4 regions of the Streptomyces sp. ME19-01-6 genome follow, and region 4 is predicted to be linked to each of the others. Evidence: riboswitches for the same ligand, from Rfam matches in the RefSeq annotation. Region 4 holds a riboswitch; each other region holds the start of a gene.

What was found. A riboswitch is a leader RNA that binds a small molecule or an ion and turns the genes downstream of it on or off. The one in region 4 is predicted to bind cyclic di-AMP.
Positions count from the first base shown of each region.
Region 1: another riboswitch for cyclic di-AMP. It lies ahead of PV419_RS32540 (M23 family metallopeptidase); the one in region 4 lies ahead of PV419_RS35325 (transglycosylase family protein).
Region 2: another riboswitch for cyclic di-AMP. It lies ahead of PV419_RS37395 (M23 family metallopeptidase); the one in region 4 lies ahead of PV419_RS35325 (transglycosylase family protein).
Region 3: another riboswitch for cyclic di-AMP. It lies ahead of PV419_RS25585 (transglycosylase family protein); the one in region 4 lies ahead of PV419_RS35325 (transglycosylase family protein).

Region 1 is NZ_JARAXF010000018.1:152,464-155,305, forward strand. It holds gene PV419_RS32535 (GntR family transcriptional regulator) at 1-647, opposite strand, end outside; gene PV419_RS32540 (M23 family metallopeptidase) at 851-1,675, opposite strand; cyclic di-AMP (ydaO/yuaA leader) riboswitch at 1,689-1,886, opposite strand; gene PV419_RS32545 (pitrilysin family protein) at 2,146-2,842, opposite strand, start outside.
Region 2 is NZ_JARAXF010000024.1:30,029-32,870, forward strand. It holds gene PV419_RS37395 (M23 family metallopeptidase) at 140-1,285, opposite strand; cyclic di-AMP (ydaO/yuaA leader) riboswitch at 1,297-1,447, opposite strand; gene PV419_RS37400 (PP2C family protein-serine/threonine phosphatase) at 1,648-2,796, opposite strand.
Region 3 is NZ_JARAXF010000012.1:13,556-16,397, reverse strand. It holds gene PV419_RS25585 (transglycosylase family protein) at 1-990, opposite strand, end outside; cyclic di-AMP (ydaO/yuaA leader) riboswitch at 996-1,177, opposite strand; gene PV419_RS25580 (DUF4232 domain-containing protein) at 1,531-2,244, shown strand; gene PV419_RS25575 (hypothetical protein) at 2,478-2,648, shown strand; gene PV419_RS25570 (HEXXH motif domain-containing protein) at 2,777-2,842, shown strand, end outside.
Region 4 is NZ_JARAXF010000021.1:41,387-44,228, forward strand. It holds gene PV419_RS35315 (cytochrome P450) at 1-51, shown strand, start outside; gene PV419_RS35320 (transglycosylase family protein) at 232-1,227, shown strand; cyclic di-AMP (ydaO/yuaA leader) riboswitch at 1,488-1,658, shown strand; gene PV419_RS35325 (transglycosylase family protein) at 1,660-2,352, shown strand; gene eno (phosphopyruvate hydratase) at 2,520-2,842, shown strand, end outside.

The DNA of each region.
Region 1 (2,842 bases), on a different contig from region 4:
GCACGGTTGGCGTCGCCGCGCGCCACCGCGTCGACCAGCGCGCCGTGCTCGTCCCAGGACTCCACGGCCCGGAGCGAGAAGTCGGAGCGCAGGGCGCCGCCCGGGGCGGGCTGCGTCGGTCGGCCGGCCGGTTCCACCGCGTACACCCAGGCGATCTTGCGCCTCAGCTGCACCAGCAGCCCGGCCAGGCTCGGGCTGCCGGAGGCCTGGGCCAGCGTCTCGTGGAACCAGTCACCGAGCGACCGCAACTCGCCCAGCTGCCCGCGCTGGGCCCGCTCCTGGCCGAGCCGGACCAGGCCGCGCAACACCTTCAGATGCGCCTCGGTGCGCCGCTGGGCGGCCCGGGCGGCTCCCAGCGGCTCCAGCAGGGCGCGGATGTCCAGCAAGTCGGCGGCCTCCCGGTCGGACGGCTGAGCGACGCACGCGCCCGCGTGTCTGCGGGTGGTCACAAAGCCTTCCGACTCCAGGGTGCGCAGCGCCTCGCGCACGGGCACGCGCGAGACGCCGTAGCGCCGGGCGAGGAGTTCCTCGATCAGCCGGCTGCCGGGCGCGAAGGTGCCGGAGACGATGTCGTCGCGGATCGCCGTACACACCGCGTGCGCCGAAATCCGACGACCGCCCGGCGTCGCGGTCGTATCGCCGCTCACTTCCGGTCCCGCATTGTCGAACCTCCGCCTTAATCTCCGCGAAACGCAGCCGATTGACGCGTGTTCAGCGACTCTATTCTAAGGGGCTGGAATTTCCGATGGGCGGGGGGATTTCATGGATATTTTTTGGCCAGGCGGGCGAGCGGGTACGCCGAAGGCCCCGGTCCGCGGGACCGGGGCCTTCGGAAGCCGAAGCAGCGTGATCAGATGTTCACGCCGTGCGAGCGCAGGTAGGCGACGGGGTCGATGTCCGAGCCGTAGTCGGGGCTGGTGCGGGCCTCGAAGTGCAGATGCGGGCCGGTCACATTACCCGTGGCGCCGGACAGGCCGATCTGCTGGCCGGGGGTGACCGTCTGGCCGACGGAGACGCCGATGGACGACAGGTGGCCGTACTGGGTGTAGGTGCCGTCGTTCATCTTGATCACGATGTTGTTGCCGTACGCGCCGCCCCAGCCGGCCTCGACCACGGTGCCGGAGCCGACGGAGTGCACCGAGGTGCCGGACGCGGCGTGGAAGTCCACGCCGGTGTGGCTGCCCGAGGACCACAGGCCGCTGGACGCCTGGTAGCCGGTGGAGAGGTACGAGCCGGGGATCGGCGACACGAACGTGTTCAGCCGCTTGCGCTCGGCCTCGCGCGCCGCGCGCTCCTTGGCCTCGCGCTCCTGCTTGGCCTTCTTGGCGGCCGCCTCGGCCTTCCGCTTCGCCTCGGCCGCCTGCCGCGCGGCCTCCTTGCGGGCCGCGGCCTCGGCCTGCGCCTTGGCGGCGGCCTCCTCGGCGACGCTCTGCTGGGTCTGCGCCTGGGCCGCGACCTGGTCGGCGAGTTCATCGCCCATGGCGACCGCCTGGCGCAACCCGGTGTCCTCGAAGCCCCGCGGGTCGTCCGATGCCGCGAGGGCCGGGGCGGCGAAGCCGGCGACCACGCCGGAGGCGGCCAGCGTGGCTATGCCCGCGAGGTTGGCGCCGGAACGGGTGGGGCGGGGGGCCCGACTGGGGCGGCGGTGCTTCCCGGTGGTACGGGTGAACGCCATGGTCCGGCGCACTCCTTTCCTTCCCTCTCGCCTACCGGGTTAGCTGACGGGTTCGGAGCAGGAAGGTCTCCTACGGGCCCCTCCCCCTCGCGGGCAAGGCGTCCGATTCACCCCTGGGGATCACCCGTCCGGCGCCGCGGGCGGCGTCGGGCGAGGCTGGTTCCCCGGCTCCCCTGGCTCGCGCCGTACGGGGACTCGGCGATGGTTGTCCGTGCCGCGGGTGCGGCGTGTCTCGGTCGGACAACCGGACTGACGCTAAGCGTGACCGCATTCGATCACCAAACGGTTCCGCCTTTTTGTTGGTTTCCCCACAGACACCACCGACCAGACGGGCAACCTCTGCTATAAAGCGGGCGAAACGACGCGTGAAGTGACGGCAAAAAGGCCCCTGGCGCCTGAAACGGCGCCAGGGGCCTTGCCACAGCTCTCTGTTGGGCCCTGACCCGGGCCCACTCGCGCGGCCGGGCGGGTCAGCCCTGGATGACGCGCACCTCGCCGATGCCGAGCGCCTTGACCGGCTCCTCGATCGTCGAGGCGTCACCGACGAGCACCGTGACCAGCCGGTCGGGCGGGAAGGCGCTCACCACCGCGGCGGTTGCCTCCACCGTCCCGGTCTCCGCGAGGCGCGCGTACAACTGCGCCTGGAAGTCGTCCGGCAGGTGCTGCTCGACCTGGTCGGCGAGCGTGCCCGCGACGGCGGCCGCCGTCTCGTACTTCAGCGGGGCCACCCCGACGAGGTTCTGCACGGCGACATCGCGCTCGGCGTCCGTGAGGCCCTCCTCCTTCAGCGTGCCCAGCACCTTCCACAGGTCCTCCAGGGCGGGGCCGGTGACCTCGGTGGCCACCGAGCCGCTGATGGCCAGCATCGCGGCGCCCGTGGTCCCTCCGGAGGCGTCCGGGGCCGCGGAGCGGAGCACCTGGCCGAAGGCGCGCACGCCGTACGTGTAGCCCTTCTCCTCGCGCAGCACCCGGTCGAGCCGGGAGGTGAGGGTGCCGCCCAGGCAGTAGGTGCCGAGCACCTGGGCGGGCCAGACCCGGTCGTGGCGGTCGGCGCCGATCCGCCCGATGAGCAGCTGGGTCTGCACCGCGCCCGGCCGGTCGACGATGATCACCCGGCCGGTGTCGTCGGCGGTGATCGGCGGCATGGCGCGGGACTCGGCGGCGCCG
Region 2 (2,842 bases), on a different contig from region 4:
ATCGGCAAAAAGACCGGCGGCCCTGGCGTCAAGGGGGGAGAGAGCGCCAAGGCCGCCGGGGTATGGGGACCCGGTCAGCAGGTCATCGGTCCGACGTCGCCGGGGATGGGGACGGGGACGGGGACGGGGGTCGCGGCGGTCACGGGTTCAGGCCGTGGTCGCGGAGCCAGGGCATCGGGTCGATCGGGCTGCCACCGCCCGGCCGGACCTCCAAGTGGAGGTGCGGGCCGGTCACATTGCCGGTGGCGCCGACACGGCCGATGACCTCGCCCGTCGTCACCGAGCCCGACGTACGGACCATCGACGACAGGTGGCAGAACCAGAGCTCGGTGCCGTCATTCAGCTTGAGCACGATGCGGTAGCCGTACGAACCGGCCCACCCGGCCGAGGTGATCGTACCGCCGTGCACCGCCTTGACCGGGGTGCCGGTCGGGGCGGCGAAGTCCTGGCCGGTGTGGTCGGCCGACCACATGTCACCGGCCTGGCCGAAGGACGCGGTCAGGGTGTACGAGACGACGGGGAGGGTGTACTGGGCGGCGAGCTTGGCCAGGCGCTCGGCCTCGGCCTTCTTCCGGGCCGCCTCCTCCGCCTTCCGCTTGGCCTCGGCCGCGGCGGCCTTCTTCTCGGCCTCGGCCTCGGCCTGCCGCTTGTCCTCCGCGTCGGCGGCCTTCTTGGCAGCGGCGGCGGCCTTCGTGGCGGCCGCGTCGGCCGCGGCCACGCGCTGCGACTCGTCGGCGGCGTTCTGCTGGTTCTCGGCCTGCTGCAGGATGCGGGCGCGCAGCGCCTCGCCCGCGTCGGTGGCGCCGTTCGCCTCGTCCTCGGAGGTCAGGCCCGCCTGGGAGAGGGGGGCGGCCGCGGAGGTCGAGGAGTCGCCGGAGCCTGAGTCCGACAGCAGCGAGCCGATGCCGGGCAGGTCCTCCGCGTCGGGGAGGACGTCCCGCACCTTGTCGGCGACGTGGGCGAGGTCCGGCATGGATATGGGGGCCTTGGGGCGGTCCTTGGCGCTCGCCATCCCGCCCGCGCCGACCGCCGCGATCACGCCGACGCCGAGGACGGCGCCGCTGCGCGCCATCGTGCCGCCGCGCTGCTTGGCGACGCGGTGCCGACCGCGCACCGGGGCTATGGATTCCTCAGTGGGATTCCACTCGTCCCACGTCTCGGTGTCCTGGTCGGCCCTCGCCTCGGCGGCCGGTTCGAACCAGGAGCCGTAGCGGGTGGCTGTCCCCGCTCCGGCGCCGGATGTGCGGGACGGAGCTTCTTCAAGGGCAGACCTGTTGGACGCCACGCGGGCGCACTCCTTTCCTTCCCTCTCGCCTACCGGGTTAGCTGACGGGTTCGGAGCAGGAAGGTCTCCTACGGGTCAGGTTCGACCCGATTCACCCCAAGGTTGGTGGTTCCCCGGTTCCCTTGGTGTTGCTGTGCGTACGGGATTCGGCGACGGCGCACGGTGCCGCCTCTTGCGACGGCTGTAACGACCGCGCTGCGTTATCGAACGTTAATAGAGAGCGTGACCTGATTCCAAGCAGTTCCCGGGAATCAGAGGAACCTTTGAGGTGAACTTAACGCCCAACACGGGACGCAAGGGGGCAAGTCGACAGCACCCTGAGCACACTCGGAAACACCCTCGAACCGATCGTGCGTCAATTGTTATCCGGAGGGATCATGTTCCACTACGGAGCGTGTCAGCGTGGTGGCCTGTTCATGGTCCGCGCCCGTCGTCACCGAGGTCCGGCACAGCGCCAGCAGCGCCATGTCGTCCGCGGTCCCGCCGCCCGTATGCCGCTCCACATCCCCCACCAACGCGTCGAGCAGTTCCACTGGTCCGGCGAAGCGGCGGCCGCGCAGCCGGACCGCCGGGTCGTAGAACGTGCCGTGCGCGTCGCGCGCCTCGCTCACCCCGTCGGTGAACAGCAGCAGGGTCACCCCCTCCGCGAACGGCAGCTCCTCCACCCGGTCCGGCCACGCCCCCAGGTCGCCCATCCCCAGCGGCAGCGCCGGCATCTCGGGGTCGGCGGGGCGCACCGAGCCCTCCCCGTCCAGCAGCAGCGGCGACGGGTGGCCGCGGTTGATCATGCGGAGCAGGGAGTCGCCGCGGGGGATCTCGGCCAGCACCGCCGTGATGAACCCCTCGGCCTGCTCGATGTCGGCCCGCCGGGCCCGCTCGCGCTGCAGCGCCCGCTCCAGCCGCAGCGCGAGCCCCTCCAGCGTGGCCTCCTGCTCGGCGGCCTCCCGGAAGGCGCCGATGATGATGGCGACCAACTCGACCGACCCCAGCCCCTTGCCCCGTACGTCGCCGATGACCATCCGTACGCCGTGCGGGGTGTCCTGCACGGCGTACAGGTCGCCGCCGATCGCGGCGTCCTGCTCGGCCGCCACATAGCGGGCCGCGACGTCCAGGCCGGCCAGGCGGGCCGGCGGCACGGGCAGTACGGCGCGCTGGGCCGCCTCCGCGATGCCGCGCGCCGAGGCCAGCCTTCGGTCGCCGCGGCGGACGACACGGTTGATGAGGAGGGCCAGCAGGGCGACCGTCACGACGGTGGCGATCTCGGCGGCCGACTGGACCCAGTCCCTGACGCCGTGGAACTCGGCCAGCAGACAGGCGGCGGCGACGGCAACGGCCGCGGTGAGGGCGGTCAGCCGCAGCGGGTGGAACGAGGCGGCGACCAGCGGGGCGGCGGCGAGGAAGGGGGCGGCGGTGTAGGCGGCCGGGGTGGTGGTGTCGAAGACGACCCCGCCCACGATCACCACGCCGGGGAGCCAGGGCGCGAGGCGGCGGCCGGCGATGCTTCTGGGCATCTCCTCGCCCGCGCGGCGCGAGTCCGCGCGCGGTTGCCCGTGCCGG
Region 3 (2,842 bases), on a different contig from region 4:
GGTGGCGACGGGGAAGTCGACCCCGGTGTGATGGCCGCTGGACCAGTTGCTGCCGGAGACGCCGTAGGCGGTGCCGATGCCGTGGCCGGCGACCGGCGTGGTGAAGGATGACGATGAGGAGGACGGGTGCGCCGCCGAGCCGGACTGCTTGGCTTTCTGCCGTGCCTTCTGCGCCTGCTCGACCCGCTGCTTGGCCGCCTGCTCGGCGCGCTGCTTGGCCGCCTGTTCCGCGCGCTGCTTGGACTGGTCCGTCTGCTTGGCCCGGTCCGTCTGCTCGGCCGGTCGGCTCTCGCGCTCCTGCCCGGCCGGGGACCGGCTTCCGTCGAGGGTGAGCTTCTGGCCGGGGTAGATCAGGTCCGGGTCGCCGCCGATGACCCGGCGGTTGGTCTCGTAGAGCTGCTGCCAGCCGCCGACGCCGTCCATGTCCTGCGCGTCGGCTATCCGGGACAGGGTGTCGCCGCTGACCACGGTGTACGAGGAGCCGGAGCGCCCGGCGGCGGCGCTCTGATCGACGGCCTTGGTGGTGGCCTTCGGAGCGGCTTTGGGGGCGGCCTTCGGGGCCGCCTTGGGAGTGGCCTGCGAGCTGCCGGGGGAGACGTCCGCGGGTTGGCCGCCGCGGGTCAGGCCCGCCTTGACCGAGCAGACCGGCCAGGCGCCGGGGCCCTGGGCGTCGAGCACCTTCTCGGCGATGGCTATCTGCTGGTCCTTGGAGGCCAGGTCGGCCCGGGGCGCGAAGGACGTCCCCCCGAACGCCTCCCAGGTGGACTGGGAGAACTGCAGGCCGCCGTAGTAGCCGTTCCCGGTGTTGATGCTCCAGTTGTCGGTGGACTCACACTCCGCCACCTTGTCCCAGGTGTCGACGGAGGCGGCGTTCGCCTGGCCGACGCCTATGAGGGGCAGCGCGACGCCGGCGCCGCCCGCGGTGAACGCGAGCGAGGCGCGGGAGACGCGGCGGGGCCGGGGCCGGCGGTGACGTCCGCGTGCAGCCATTGAGCTCATCCTCTCCTGACGCCTGCGAGGTGAGCTGTCGGGTTCGGGCGGGAGCTGCCCGGCCGCGCCCTTCTCGGTGCCCCCGGCACCGTGGCGCGACTTCACCCCTAGCCGTCCCGCCCGATATCGCGCGGCACGGCGCCTACCTGGTTCCCCCGCTCCTGCCGTGACAGGTCGTCGTGTCACTCCTCCGCCACGGCAGGACTCGGCGCTCCGGCGGAGGAGAGACCCGTGCATGGAATGCGACGGGTGCCGCACAGTAAACACATCGTTTTGGTCACGACAAGGTCTCGACGGACCTGTGTCCGGAAATCGATCACGTCCATGATGAACTGTGATCCGCGTCACGGCTTTCCGGGTGGGGTGATTGTGGCGTGGAATCCGTAATGCCGAATTGCCCCTGTTATGCGATTAATGCCATGGAGACATAAGGGCGTCGATCGGGGGAAGAGGAGTCGAAGGGGAATGGACGGGGAATGTCGGGGCACCCGGCGCGGTGGCTGACGAGCCGCTGGATGTCCGACCCACAGGAGGTTGCCCATGGCTCAGCGGTACGGCGGGACGCCCGCGAGGCGTCGGCCGCCGGTCTTATCCGTATCCGCACTGCTCATCGGCGCGCTGGCCGCGGTCACGGCCTGCGGCACCGATCAGGACTCGGGGGCGCCCGCGCCGCCCGGCTCCGCCGACGCGCCCCACTCGGCCACGAGCGCCGCCCGGCCCGGCACAGCCGAGCCGAGCGAGACCGGGGACGACGCCGCCCCGGCCTCGACCCCCGCGAAGACGCCGACCGCGGCCAAGCCGTCCGTCGCCACCGAGGGAGCCTCCGCCGCCCCGCCCGCCGCGCGCCGCGTCTGCTCCCAGGATCAGTTGAAACTCTCCACCGGCCGGGCGGATATCGGCGCGGGCAATGTCTATGTTCCGCTGGCCTTCACCAATACCGGCGAGACCAGTTGCACGCTGACGGGCTTTCCCGGCGTTTCCCTGCTCGACGCCCCCGGCGCGGCTATCGGCGATCCCGCCACCCGCCGAGGACCGGCGCGGCCCACGATCGTCCTGAAACCCGGCGACAGCGCCTACGCGAGTCTGCACACCCTCAACAAAGGCCTCTCTGACAAGCCCTGTTGGCGGACCGCGTCCCGAATTCGCGCCTACCCGCCGGACTCCTACCGTTCCATGAAGACGTCGGCGCGCTCCCTCCAGGTCTGCGGGGGCGTATTCGAAGTCACCGCCCTCGAGCCGGGTTCCCAGCCCTGACCCGGAGCGCCACGGCCGGGCGCGGAACCGCTGTCCCCGCCCCGCGCCCGACCGGACGCGCCGGAAATGAATTGGCCGGGAAGTGCGGCCACATGACGCCCCTGGGTGTCCGAAAATCTTGATGGACCCGACACCCACTGGCCCCTTTCGCCCTTCCGCAATCATTATCGGGTGGGCCACCATGGAAGAGGCCTCGCCTGAGCCGGCACGGAGCGTCTAGAGGGGGACATGTCATGGAGCGAGCGGCGACCGGGGTCGAGACGGAGTTGGTGGACCTCTCGGGAACGACGCTTGAAGAACTGGGCGACAGTCAGGAGTTCACCCTCGCGACCCGGCGATTGCTCGAACTCGTACAGTCCCCGCCGACCCTCGCGACGGCCGCCGCGTCGTCATCGGGCTGTTGATGGAATCCCGGCGTGGCGCGACAGCATTCACCCCACCAAGAAAGGCGGCCATGCCGGCGGACTATTCAGCTGGCCCTCCCTCCCTGCTCCCGTCCCCGCACCGCAGCCGACCGCCGGCCGCGCCCCCGATGAGCCGTCACCACCGGCTGTCCACGGCGTGCTTCGAGGAGTTGGCGCATGGCGGTGGGGGAGTG
Region 4 (2,842 bases):
CCCGTGACCTGGGGTCCGACCGCCCCATCCGAGGCCGCACAACGCCCTTAGGGACGGGCATACGTGACATAACGTCAACCGCGTGATCACTGCGTGACCTGGGATACATCCGCTTGTGATGATTAGGTGGCGTCGCTATGTTCAACCGACGACTCAGCCGCCACACGAGAGGCAGAACGCATGCGCTCCGGGAACGGTCGACACCGCCGCCCCCGTCAGGCTCCGGCAATCGTGGTCGCAGCGGGGGTGACGGGCGCGAGCATCGCCATGCCGCTCTTCGGCGCCGTCAGCGCCCAGGCCGCTGACACCCAGACCTGGGACCGCGTCGCCGAGTGCGAGAGCGGCGGGATGTGGAGCGCCAACGGGGGCAATGGCTTCTACGGCGGTCTGCAGATCACCTTGGATATGTGGAGGAAGTACGGCGGCCAGCAGTACGCCCCGCGCCCCGACCTCGCCAGCCGCTCCCAGCAGATAGCCATCGCCCAGGCGATCCTCGGCGACCGCGGCCCGGACGCCTGGCCGAGCTGTGCGCTGGGCGCCGGGCTCGCCGACCTCGGCGATCTCGGCGACCTGCTGGAGGTGGACCCCGACGGGAAGGGTACGCCGGCGTCCCAGGGGGCGAAGGAGGCCGCGGGGATTGACGACTCCGCGACGGGTGAATCGTCCGATAACTCCAGCCAGGGCGATCGGCCGGATAGTTCTGATAGTTCTGGTGCTTCCGGAGAATCCGGTACGTCCGACAAGGCTGATAAGTCGGATCCTTCCGTGGTCGAGGACGGCAAGTCCGGCGACAAGGGGGATAAGTCGGGCGATTCCGGCGAGGTGTCCCGGGAGGAGGGCGGCTCCGCGTCGGACGAGGGTGACACGCCCTCCGGCCGCGACGCCAAGGGCGAGGACGACTCCTCCGGCGCCCCCACCGGTCGCCACCGTGGCGCGCCCGACGCCCGCGAGCAGGACTCCGCGGGCACGGCGGACGACGACGCCCGGTCCTCGGGGCGCCACGCCTCGCGCGACGACGCGGAGCGCGCCGAGACGCCCCTCCAGCCCCTCGGGCGCGCGGACTACACCGTGCGCGGCGATGACAACCTGTCAGACATCGCGGGCGACCAGGGCGACCAGAAGGCGGACGGAGGGTGGCCCGAGCTCTACGAGGCCAACGAAACCCTCATCGGAACCGACCCGGACCTCATTCACCCTGGTCAGCGTCTCGATCTCAGCGCGAGGTAGCGGCAGTTCGGGGTGATTTGCCCGATCTGGCGACGGTGAGATATACATCTCGTCACATCGCCCGGCGTGTGTCGCCTGTCCGATCTTTCCGCACCCGGCCTCACCTGCGTAGATGTGGGACGGCTGGATGCGGATACCGCCTCATTCGCTGGGATGTAGGGGTTTGAACCTCATCGGAAGGTGTGTTTAACGTCTTTTCGCTCGCCACCGCGGGCACCGTCGATCGCCACGCCGAGTCCTGCCGGCGGTCGGGGGGACCAGACGCGTTTGCGCCGGAGGCAGGAGCGGGGGAACCAAGGTAGGCGCCGTAGCGGCCCGGAGACGGGCCCGTTCGGCTCGGGGTGAAGCCACGGTGCGGTCAGCCGCACCGGGCCGGGCAACTCACAGCCCGAACCCGACAGCTCACCTCGTAGGCGTCGGTGAGGAACGAACATGCGTAACGACAAGGGTAAGCACCGCCGTCCCTCCAAGGTCACCCGCATCGCCGCGTTCGCCGGCATCGCCGGTGCGGCCGTCGCCGCACCGCTCCTGGGGGCCACCTCCGCCTCGGCCGCGACCACCGCCCAGTGGGACACGGTCGCGCAGTGCGAGTCCGGCGGCAACTGGTCGATCAACACGGGCAACGGCTTCTATGGCGGCCTGCAGTTCACCAACTCCACCTGGGCCGCGTACGGCGGCACGGCCTTCGCGGCCCGCGCCGACCTGGCCACCAAGGACCAGCAGATCCAGATAGCCGAGAAGGTCCTGGCCGGGCAGGGCAAGGGCGCCTGGCCGGTCTGCGGCACCGGTCTGACCACCACCGGCAGCCCGACCCCCTCGACGTCCACCGCCCAGCCCGCGAAGCCGGCTCAGCCTGCCAAGCCGGCCGAGACGGCCAAGCCCGCGCAGCCCGCCAAGCCGAAGGCGCAGCCCCGCGGCGAGGACCAGCACGCCGGGCGCGGGCAGGCCCGCCACGCGGTCAAGAAGGGCGACGGCGAGTACAAGGTCAAGTCCGGCGACACCCTCTCCAAGATCGCCGAGGCGCACCACGTCGAGGGCGGCTGGAAGAAGCTCTTCGAGCTGAACAAGGACATCGTCGAGGACGCCAACCTCATCTACCCGGGCCAGCAGCTGCACCTTTCCTGACCCACGCCGCCGGGCCTTACCCCCACCCCGGCACCCGAAGAAGACGGCCCCGGCCGGGCGCGCCGCCCCCCACCTGAGGCGCGCCCTGCCGGGGCTTCGTCGGGTGGGCCCCCCGGGCCCGTTAGGCTCATGCTGCAGAACCACAGACCCATACGAAGGAGATCCTCGTGCCGTCCATCGACGTCGTCGTAGCTCGCGAGATCCTCGACTCGCGAGGCAACCCCACGGTCGAGGTCGAGGTCGGCCTCGACGACGGCAGCACCGGCCGTGCCGCCGTGCCCTCCGGTGCCTCCACCGGTGCCTTCGAGGCCCTTGAGCTCCGTGACGGCGACAAGAACCGTTACGGGGGCAAGGGCGTCGAGAAGGCCGTCCTCGCCGTCATCGAGCAGATCGGTCCGGAGCTCGTCGGCTACGACGCCACCGAGCAGCGCCTGATCGACCAGGCGATGTTCGACCTGGACGCCACCCCGGACAAGTCCTCGCTCGGCGC